3 regions of the Herbaspirillum sp. Her3 genome follow, and region 2 is predicted to be linked to each of the others. Evidence: predicted binding sites of a transcription regulator. Region 2 holds the regulator's gene; each other region holds the start of a gene.

Region 1 (3,244 bases), 200 kb from region 2:
ATGCTCTTGCTCTGTTTTGGCATCCTCGGCAGCAATCTCGAGAATCACCGCCTGCTGTTCGTCCCGGTCACGGTGGCCTTGCTGTGCTTCGTGATGGGCTTGCAGAATGCCATGATCAGCAAGATTTCGCGCTCCGAGATCCGCACTACCCACGTCACCGGCCTGGTGACCGACATCGGCATCGAGATCGGCAAGATGTGCTACTGGACCCTGGCGCCGCACCAGCCCGGCGAGGCCGGGGCGGAAGATCCGGTACCGGGGGCGCGGCGCAAGTTCATGCTGCTGTCGTCGTTGCTGCTGATGTTCTTCCTGGGTGGAGTGACCGGCGCCCTCGGTTTCAAGCTGGTGGGCTTCCTGGCCACCATGCCGCTGGCGGCCGCGCTGTTCCTGCTGGCGCTGGTGCCGATGATGGATGATCTGGCACGGCCATGAAAAGACACGTCTGACCGCTACAGGCAACAAAAAAGGCGCTCAACGCGCCTTTCGTTTTCTTGTTATCGCTACTTGCACCGCCCGGTTCCTGATGCGATCAGCCACCATCCTGGGAGCGCCTGAGCCATGCCTGAGGTGGCCCGGCCGCCGTGGTGGCTCAGCCTTGCTGCTGCGGGGTGCTGTCCGACTGCTGCGGTTGCTGCGGGGCGTCGTTGCCCTCTTGCGGAGTGCTCTGGGTCATCTGCGGCTGAGCACTGGTGGCGGCGCCGTTGCCGCCATTGCCATTCTGCGCTGCGGCCGCCGCAGCGGCATTCTTGCGGCCGTGGCTGTTCAGGCCACCCTTGCGTCCGGCTTCCCGGGCTTCGGCAGAGGTGAACTCATGGGCCGCGCCCTTGGCGTGGGCAGCCTTGCCGCCCATGCTGGCAATCTGACGCTGTTTCTCCCTGTCCATGGCGGCAAAGCCGCGATTGCTGTTCCCCGGATTTTGTGAATTTGCCATGTGTGACTCCTTGTCTTGGATGATCGGATGATCGGATGGAGCAGACATTTGCCACCCGGCAAGCCCTACTGCTCTGCGCGAGCACGCGGCTGGCAACCAACTTTGTCCACGTCTGCAGTGTAGAAAGCCTCACCGAACCTCACTATCGGAAGAGCTCCCCAGCCCATGTCAGCAATAGCTGTAGGACATGTAGGAAAGCATGAAGATGAGCTTTCCTTTTTGGTATCAATCTTCACCCGGAACCTCCATTCCGATATTGCAACAAGGAAACTTCACTCTCCTGTAGGGATAAAGGCAGTTTTTGTCACACACCAAAACAATTACTGTATATTTATACAGTATCGTATTTTTCTGCTGTTTTTAGCCCCTCCTGCCGTTTGATTGCCATGTTGACACCCGCCTCTCCGGTCCGCAGTCCGGAAATCATCCACCCTTCGCTCTGGCTGGCTTCCCAGTTGGCGCGGGGCGGTGCGCGCGGCGTCGCCAGCGGTTTCGAGGCGCTCGATGCCGAACTGCCCGAACGCGGCTGGCCGCCAGGAGTGCTGATCGAATTGCTGCTGCCGCAGGACGGCATCGGCGAGTTGCGCCTGTTGCGCCCGGTGCTGGCACGTCCACCGACGAGCGCCCACCGGATTGCGCTGCTGCAAGCGCCGCATCAGGTCAATGCCCCCGGCTGGGCGCACCTGGGAGTGGATGCCGCGCGGCTGCTGCAGTTGCAGGCCGATCATGCGGCCGATGCCTGCTGGGCCGCCGAGCAGGTCTTGCGGGCTGATAGCTGCCAGGTCCTGCTGATGTGGCAGCCGCGCCTGCGCAAGGGCGATCACGATCTGCTGCGGCGCCTGCATGTGGCGGCCCAGGCCGGGCAGACGCTGTTCTTCATGCTGCGCCCGCTCTCTTGCGCCCGCGAACCCTCGCCCGCGCCCCTGCGGCTGACGCTCAAGTCGGCGCGGGACGGGCTGGAGATCGGTTTTCTGAAGCGGCGCGGGCCGCTGCGCGAACAAAGCCTGTTTCTCCCTTTGCTGCCTTCACCGAATTTGCAACGCCATGTCACCCCTGTGGATCGCAGTACACCTGCCACTGCTGCCGCTGGAAGTCTTTCGTCCGAACTGGCTGGATGAGGCCCCGGCCGTGGTCATCGAGCGCGAGCGCGTGGCTGCCCTGACCACGCCAGCGCGCGCGCTGGGCGTGCATGAGGGCATGCGGCGCGGCGGCGTGCAATTGCTGGCGCCGCAAGCCCATCTGCACGAGCGCGATGCCGCCCGCGAACAAGCCACCCTGCAACAGGCCGCCCTGGCCCTGCTGCAATACACCCCTCAGGTGAGGCTGGCCGAAGAAGCCTGCGTCTTGCTGGAAGTCGGCGCCAGCCTGCGCCTGTTCGGTGGCGTGCGAGCCTTGTGCCGCAAGATCCGCGTGACCATCGCCCGGCTGGGCCTGTCGGCCACGCTGTCCTGCGCCGTCACGGCCACCGGGGCCTGGATGCTGGCGCGCTACGGCTACGTGCGCACGCTCAGCCAGGGCTCCCTGCAGCGCCATCTGGATCGCCTGCCGGTGGTCCTGCTCACTGCTGCGCGTACCCATCTGGAATGGCTGCACGGACTGGGCTGCCGCCAGCTGGGCCAGGTGCGGCGCCTGCCCCGGGCGGGATTGCAGCGTCGTTGCGGCCAGGCGTTGCTGGCCATGCTGGACCGCGCCTATGGTGCCGCACCCGAGGTGCATGACTGGATCGTGGCGCCGCCGACCTTCCAGGCCAGGGTGGAGCTACCGGACCGCATCGACCATACCGACATCCTGGCCGCCTATGCCCAGGGCTTGCTGGCCCAATTGGCCGGCTGGCTGGCCGCGCGCCAGCTGGCCATCAAGAAGCTGCACCTGTGGCTGGAACATGAACGCGGACGCCAAGCGGTACCGCCCACCGAATTGCAGGTAGCGCTGTCGGTGCCGGCCTGGCAGGAAGACCACCTGCACACCCTGGTCAAGGAAAAACTGGCCCGCTCTGCACTGCCCGCCCCGGCCATCGCCCTGGGCCTGGCCGCCGACGAGCTGGAAAGCCAGCAGGCCGCCAGCGAGATGCTCTTTCCCGAGCCCGGCGGCAGTGCCGAGGACCACCAGCGCCTGCTGGAGCTGCTGGTGGCACGGCTGGGCGCGGACAAGGTGCAACAGGCCGCACCGCGCGCCGACCACCGCCCCGAGATCGCCAACCGCTGGTGCAGCGTGATGCAGTCCGCCGCCAGCCTGCCGGCCCCCTTGAGCAGCGATCCGGCACGGCTGCCGCCGCGCCCGCTGTGGCTGCTGCAGGAACCCTTGCCACTGCGG
Region 2 (3,244 bases):
GTACCGGTCAGGCGTGCCGGCATGATCTTGCCGTTTTCCTGGACGAAGTCCTTCAGGGTGTCCACGTCCTTGTAATCGACCTGTTCAACGCCAGCGGCGGTGAAACGGCAGAATTTCTTGCGCTTGAACAGCGGGTTTTGCTGTTGACGCTTGTTTTTCAGCTTGCTTTTATCGAACTTTTTACCGAATGCCATGGTTGGCTCCTGTATCTAAAAATTGGGTAAGGTCTGTTTGGCTACCTTGCGCCGCTCAATCCGGCGCGACCGGGCCAAAATCAACGATATGAAACACGACGCTCTTGCTGTTGCGATTCCTGCGGGCCAAAAAGCCGGTGAACCGGAAGACTTCACCCAGTGCCGCCCTGTTGAGGGCACCGGAGATTTCCCCTGCTGCCAGCGCCGCGATCTCGAATTCGACCTGGCGCTTCAGCCCAGCTTCCATCTGTTCCGACTGATGCTGCAACCTGGCAGTGACAATCGGGATACCGGCCGGCGTGTAACGTAAAACGTCACGTTCTGCCAGGCTGGCGATGACTTGAAGCTGGTTCACTCTCCGCGATGTTCGCAGCGCTTAAGCTGCCGGAGCTTCGGTACGGCTCTTGGCCGCGTCTTCCTTCTGCACTGCCTTCAGGATGGGGGAAGGACCGGTTTCGGCCTTCTTCATCTTGACGGTCAGGTGGCGCAGGACGGCGTCGTTGAACTTGAAGCCGGTTTCGATTTCAGCCAGCGTTTCGCTGTCGACTTCGATGTTCAGGCAGACGTAGTGAGCCTTGGCCAGCTTCTGGATCTGGTAAGCCAGTTGGCGACGGCCCCAATCTTCGACACGGTGGACCTTGCCGCCGCGGGTGGTGACAATGCCCTTGTAACGCTCGATCATCGCCGGCACTTGCTCGCTTTGGTCCGGGTGGACGATAAATACGATTTCATAATGACGCATGTAGACTCCTTATGGACTTATTGAAGACGCCCACCCCGGCGTCAAGACGGGTGTGGGAAGAGGAAAACCCGAGATCATACTAGGTTTCCGCCCCGACAGCAATCGCGGCGAGCCTACGGCGCGGCCAGAAGACCACAGCCAGCCGCCCATGAGCGGCACATTGTTGGCAAAGCGGCAGAAACTTCATCTACCTCCTCTTATATATAGAGAAGAAAACTTGCCTTTTCCACGCTGGAATATGCATGTTGCCGTTGACACAAGGATTGCACCTGTATAAAAATACAGACTGTTCATCCAGACAGCCTTCCCTTCGAGAAAGGCCACCCCCATGCTCAAACTGACCGCGCGCCAGGAACAGATCCTGAACCTGATCAAGAACGCCATCGAGAACACCGGCTTCCCTCCCACGCGCGCCGAAATCGCAGCCGAGCTGGGCTTTCGCTCCGCCAACGCCGCCGAGGAGCATCTGCAGGCACTGGCGCGCAAGGGCGCCATCGAGATTTCTCCCGGCACGTCACGCGGCATCCGCCTGCGCGAGTCCGGCGCTGGCGCGAGCATCAGCACGGGGCGCCAGATGGCCCTGCCCCATCCCGCCCTGATGCAGCTGAGCCTGCCACTGATCGGCCGGGTGGCAGCGGGCTCGCCCATTCTGGCCCAGGAGCACGTGGAGAAGACCTACCAGGTCGACCCGGCCATGTTCCCGGCCAAGCCCGATTACCTGCTCAAGGTGCGCGGCATGTCCATGCGCGACGCCGGCATCCTGGATGGCGACCTGCTGGCGGTGCGCCGCGCCGACCAGGCGCGCAATGGCCAGATCGTGGTGGCGCGCCTGGCCGATGAGGTCACGGTCAAGCGCTACCAGAAGACCGGCAGCGTCATCACCCTCTTCCCCGAAAACCCGGAATTCGAACCCATCATCGTCAAGCCGGAAGAAGATCAGTTTGCACTGGAAGGCCTGGCGGTCGGACTGTTGCGCAGCTGGAACTGAGCACAGGCCGGCGCCCCACCCGCACCGGGCGCCTGCGACTGCGTGTTGCTGCATGAACCTCCGTCTAAAACGGAGGTTTTTTGCTTTCTATTCACCTCTTCGCCCGTGACGCGTTGCGCATATCATCCTTGCTGGATAGCTATGCCCGGCGCCAGCGATGCGCCCAACCAAGAGGACCCCTTTCGATGTCGACGCGCAAGAGCAGCAACAAGCACGGCAAACACATTCCGGCCCCGGCCGCCGCCAAGTCCAACCTGCAGGATCTGCTGGATGTCCGCAAATCCCTGGATCTGCTGGACAACCGCAAGACCGAGGAAGCCAAGAACCTCTGCACGGCCGTACTCGCGCGGGCACCCAAGCTGGTCTTTGCCAACCATGCACGAGGCCTGGTGGCCATGCAGGAGGGCCAGTTCGCTGAAGCGGAAATCTACCTGCGCAAAGCTGTCGACGCCGACCCCGGCAATGCCGAATACCTGAGCAACCTGGCCGGCACCATCCTGAACCAGGACCGGATAGATGAAGCGATCGCCCTCTATGAGCGGGCGATCTCGATCGACACCGAGAATCGGGCAGCGCGCATCGGCCTGGCCAACGCCCTGCATGAAAAGGCCGATCCAGAAGCCTCGGTCGCGTATTTCGAAGATGCCGTCAAGCGCGAACCGAATGCACCCGGCCCGCTCTCCCACCTGGGGCGCGCGCTGATTGAGGCAAACCGCCTCAACGAGGCGGTCGCCACCATTCTCAAGTCGCTGGAATTGCAGATCAGTTTCGCGCCTTCGCATACCGCTCTGGGCGAAGCGCTGCACGCCATGGAAATGTACAAGGAAGCGGTGGAGTCCCATAAAACCGCCATCCTGCTTGATCCGCAGGATACCTATGCGCACAACAAGATCGCCGATACCTACCTGAAACTGAACCGCATCGAGGAAGCCCACGAGCACCTGCTGCGCGTCATCGAGATCGCCCCCAAGGACCCGAACAGCTATGTGAAGCTGGGCTCCAGCTATTTCAGCACCGGCGACCGCTTCGACGATGCCATGCGCATGTTCAACCAGGCGCTGGCACTGGACCCGAAGCACGCGCTGACCTACAACAACATCGGTGCGATCCTGCACGACCATGGCGACGACGAAGAAGCCATCAAAAACTTCCGCAAGGCCCTGGCAATACGCCCCAATTACCCGACCGCCAAGCACAACCTGGCGCTGACACTGTTGCTAAAAGGGCAATTCGAAGAGGGCTGGGAATGCCATGAGAGCCGGCTGGTGACCAAGGAGCGCGCTCACGTCTACCGCCTGATCCACAAGTTGTTCGAACTCA
Region 3 (3,244 bases), 170 kb from region 2:
TGGGCCTGGGCATCAAAACGCGGCGCATCGGGGCCGCCTTCCTGCTCCAGGATGCGTTCGATCAGGCGGGCCAGGTCGCTGCGCTCGCGCAAGGCAGGCAGCTTCACCTGCAGGCCATTGATGCGGTAGTACAGGTCTTCGCGGAAGGTATGGCGCGCGGCCATTTCGCGTAGTGGCTGGTTGGTCGCGCAGACCAGCGCAAAGTCCACCGGGATGACGCGCTGGCTGCCCAGCGGCGTCACGGCGCGTTCCTGCAAGACGCGCAGCAGCCGGCCCTGCAGGGCCAGGGGCATGTCGCCGATCTCATCGAGGAAGAGGGTGCCACCCTGGGCCTGTGCGATCTTGCCCAGCGCACCCTTGCGGCGTGCGCCGGTGAAGGCGCCGTCTTCATAGCCGAACAGTTCGGCTTCGATCAGGTTCTCGGGAATGGCTGAACAATTGACGGCCACGAAGGGCGCTGCGCCACCACGGGTTTGCGTGGCCCGGAAGCGCGCACTCTCACGGTGGATGGCCTGGGCCAGCCATTCCTTGCCGGTGCCGGTTTCGCCGGTGATGAGGACCGGAATGTCGCGGTCGATCACCTTGCGCAACTTGGCGATGATGGCGCTCATGCGGGCATCGCCCGTGTCCAGCGCCTGCAGGCCCGCACGCGCCTGGCCGGGATGGGGGCGTGCGGCCGGTGCAGGGCGGGGAGCGGGGATCGTGTGCGGTGTGTCGATGACGGCTTCGCGCGCATTCTGGAAATGCTGGTCGCGCAACCGCAGTTCGGCCCGCCCATGGATGCGGATGCCATTGTGCAGGCACAGCTCCAGCAAGCCTGACGCGGCCTTGCGATGGTGCTCGAACAGCAGCGACAGCGGCACCCCGAAGAGGGAGGCGAAGGTATGCGATTGCAGCGCCGCCAGCGTCAGCCCGAGCTGGAACTGCGCACTGCGGTTGGCCGCCAGGAAGCGCCCGCCGGGCGTGAAGCTGACGATGCCCTCGACCAGCGTGCCGACGAATTCGGCGCGGCTGTGGAAGTGCAGGGTGATGCAATCGGGGAAGCTGCCGGCCAGCAGGTGGTTCTCGATCATCTGGGCCGACATGCGCACCAGTGCCATGGTGTGCTTGTGGAAGCTGCCGCATTCGCCGGAGACATCCAGCACGCCCAGCACCTGGCCGCGATGGTCGAAGATGGGCGCGGCCGAGCAGGTCAAAAAGCGGTTGGCGTCCAGATAGTGCTGCTGGGCATGCACGGTGGTCGGCTTCTGTTCGAACAGGGCCGTGCCGATGGCATTGGTGCCGCGCAATTGTTCGGACCAGCGACTGCCCGCACCCAGCGCCACGCGGTCGGCCTTGGCGAGGAAATCGCTGTCGCCCAGGGTGTGCAGGATGGTGCCTTCGGCGTCCGACAGGATCACCATGCTGTGGGTATTGCGGATCTGGTCGTAGAGGGTTTCCATGACCGGGCGGGCGTGGCCGGAGAGGGCCTGGTTGGCTTCCAGCGTCTGCGCCAGGTCGGCGCGCGAGAGCGAGTCCAGATCGGGCCGCTGGCCGCGCGTGATGCCGTAGGACGAGCTGCGCTGGTGCGAGCGCTCGATGGCCTGCAGATCCGGCATGCCCTCGGCACTGGCCTGCACCAGCGGCGAGGCGCCCAGCAATGCGCCGGCACCGGGCCGGTTTGCCTGGTATTGCATCCTTGTCTCCTTGGGACCTCTGGCGGTCCTTGTTCCCCCTTTATGGTCGCTTTCTTCTCTGTCAGGAAGCTGAGGGTGAACAAGCATAACCGATTAATGCGGCAGCCGGACAAATTGAAACAGCATTTGCAGCGGCCTCAAAGTGAAGGCAAAATACTGTTCATATATACAGTATTGTTGAGCTTGCCTTTGGCCTCCTTCCCCAAATTTCCGCAGGGCATTGCCCGGCCTTTTCCGGACCAGCCGGTGCCTTCCGGCGAGGATGACGCAACGCTTACGCCGGAAGCCTTCGTCCATCGCAGCCAGGTCGCCCGGAAGGGCCGGGGTGCGGTCACCAACCTGCGCGGGCGCTACGAATCGGTGGCGCGGGAAGAGTTCGACGATGGCTGGCAGGCCGTCAGCTTTCCTGCGGCGGCGGAGCTTGTGGAAGAGCTTGGAGAGGAAGACGAAGCCCCGCGCCTGAAGACCATCGTCACCGAGGAAGACGCCAGGTCCATCATCAGCCGCAACAGTTCGCCGGACTTGCCGTTTTCGCTTTCCCTCAATCCTTACCGGGGTTGTGAGCATGGCTGCATCTATTGCTTCGCGCGGCCATCACATAGCTACCTCGGCCTCTCGCCGGGGCTGGATTTCGAAAGCCGGCTGGTCGCCAAGCGCAATGCGCCCCAAGTGTTGCTGCGTGAACTCGCCAAACCGTCGTATCAGTCCGACACCATCACGGTAGGCATCAATACCGATGCCTACCAGCCCATCGAGCGCGAACGCCAACTGACCCGGCGCATCCTGCAGATCCTGCACGATTGCGAGAACCCGGTGGCGATGATTACCAAATCCTCCCTGATCGAGCGCGACATCGACCTGCTGGCGCCCATGGCTGCCAAGGGACAGGCCATCGTCGCCGTCACCATCACCACGCTCGATCCCGCCATTGCCCGCACGCTGGAGCCGCGTGCGGCCAGTCCGGCGCGGCGGCTGCGGGTGATCCGTACGTTGGCCGAGGCGGGCATCCCGGTGAGCGTATCGATTGCACCGGTGATCCCCTTCGTGACCGAGCCGGATCTGGAGCGCGTGATGGAAGCCGCCGTCGAAGCCGGCGCTCGGCAAGCGGGCTATATCGTGCTGCGCCTGCCGTGGGAAGTGAGCCCGCTGTTTCGGCAATGGTTGCAGGCGCATTTCCCCGATCGCGCGGCGCGGGTGATGAACCGCATCCAGGACATGCGCGGCGGCAAGGATTACGACGCCGATTTCGCTACCCGCATGCGCGGCACGGGTGTCTGGGCGGACCTGCTGCATCAGCGTTTCGAGAAGGCCAGCCGGCGCCTGGGGATCGATCATCGCAACCGGGCTTTTGCTACGCTGGATGCCAGTCGTTTTCGGCGGCCTGTGCTTGTACCGGCCCGAGCCACCGGCAATGATGCGCAACTCGATTTGTTCTGAATGCCTGGGGCTGTGGCTGCTAAACTCCGCGTTTTCGTCTGTTTCTTCACTTCTCTGCATGCACACCTTGGAACAACTGCGCAGCGGCGCCCTGCAAGGCATTACCCGCCTGTCTCTGTCGTGCGGCCTGC

The links. The regulator LexA, encoded in region 2, represses DNA repair genes until DNA is damaged. The targets are predictions, from matches to a motif close to ACTGTATNNNNATACAGT.
Region 1: a site for LexA is predicted at 1,254-1,271, ahead of imuA (translesion DNA synthesis-associated protein ImuA). Genes of this name have one in related genera too.
Region 3: a site for LexA is predicted at 1,832-1,849, ahead of ACVC5H_RS15960 (PA0069 family radical SAM protein). Genes of this name have one in related genera too.

What each region holds. Positions count from the first base shown of each region.
Region 1 is NZ_CM176328.1:3,116,152-3,119,395, forward strand. Features, by position in the region: gene ACVC5H_RS14180 (YoaK family protein) at 1-432, shown strand, start outside; gene ACVC5H_RS14185 (KGG domain-containing protein) at 590-931, opposite strand; gene imuA (translesion DNA synthesis-associated protein ImuA) at 1,318-2,049, shown strand; gene ACVC5H_RS14195 (Y-family DNA polymerase) at 1,976-3,244, shown strand, end outside.
Region 2 is NZ_CM176328.1:3,321,025-3,324,268, forward strand. Features, by position in the region: gene rpsR (30S ribosomal protein S18) at 1-194, opposite strand, end outside; gene priB (primosomal replication protein N) at 250-549, opposite strand; gene rpsF (30S ribosomal protein S6) at 571-936, opposite strand; gene lexA (transcriptional repressor LexA) at 1,265-1,924, shown strand; gene ACVC5H_RS15090 (tetratricopeptide repeat protein) at 2,110-3,244, shown strand, end outside.
Region 3 is NZ_CM176328.1:3,494,510-3,497,753, reverse strand. Features, by position in the region: gene ACVC5H_RS15965 (sigma-54-dependent Fis family transcriptional regulator) at 1-1,676, opposite strand, end outside; gene ACVC5H_RS15960 (PA0069 family radical SAM protein) at 1,866-3,113, shown strand; gene ACVC5H_RS15955 (leucine-rich repeat-containing protein kinase family protein) at 3,172-3,244, shown strand, end outside.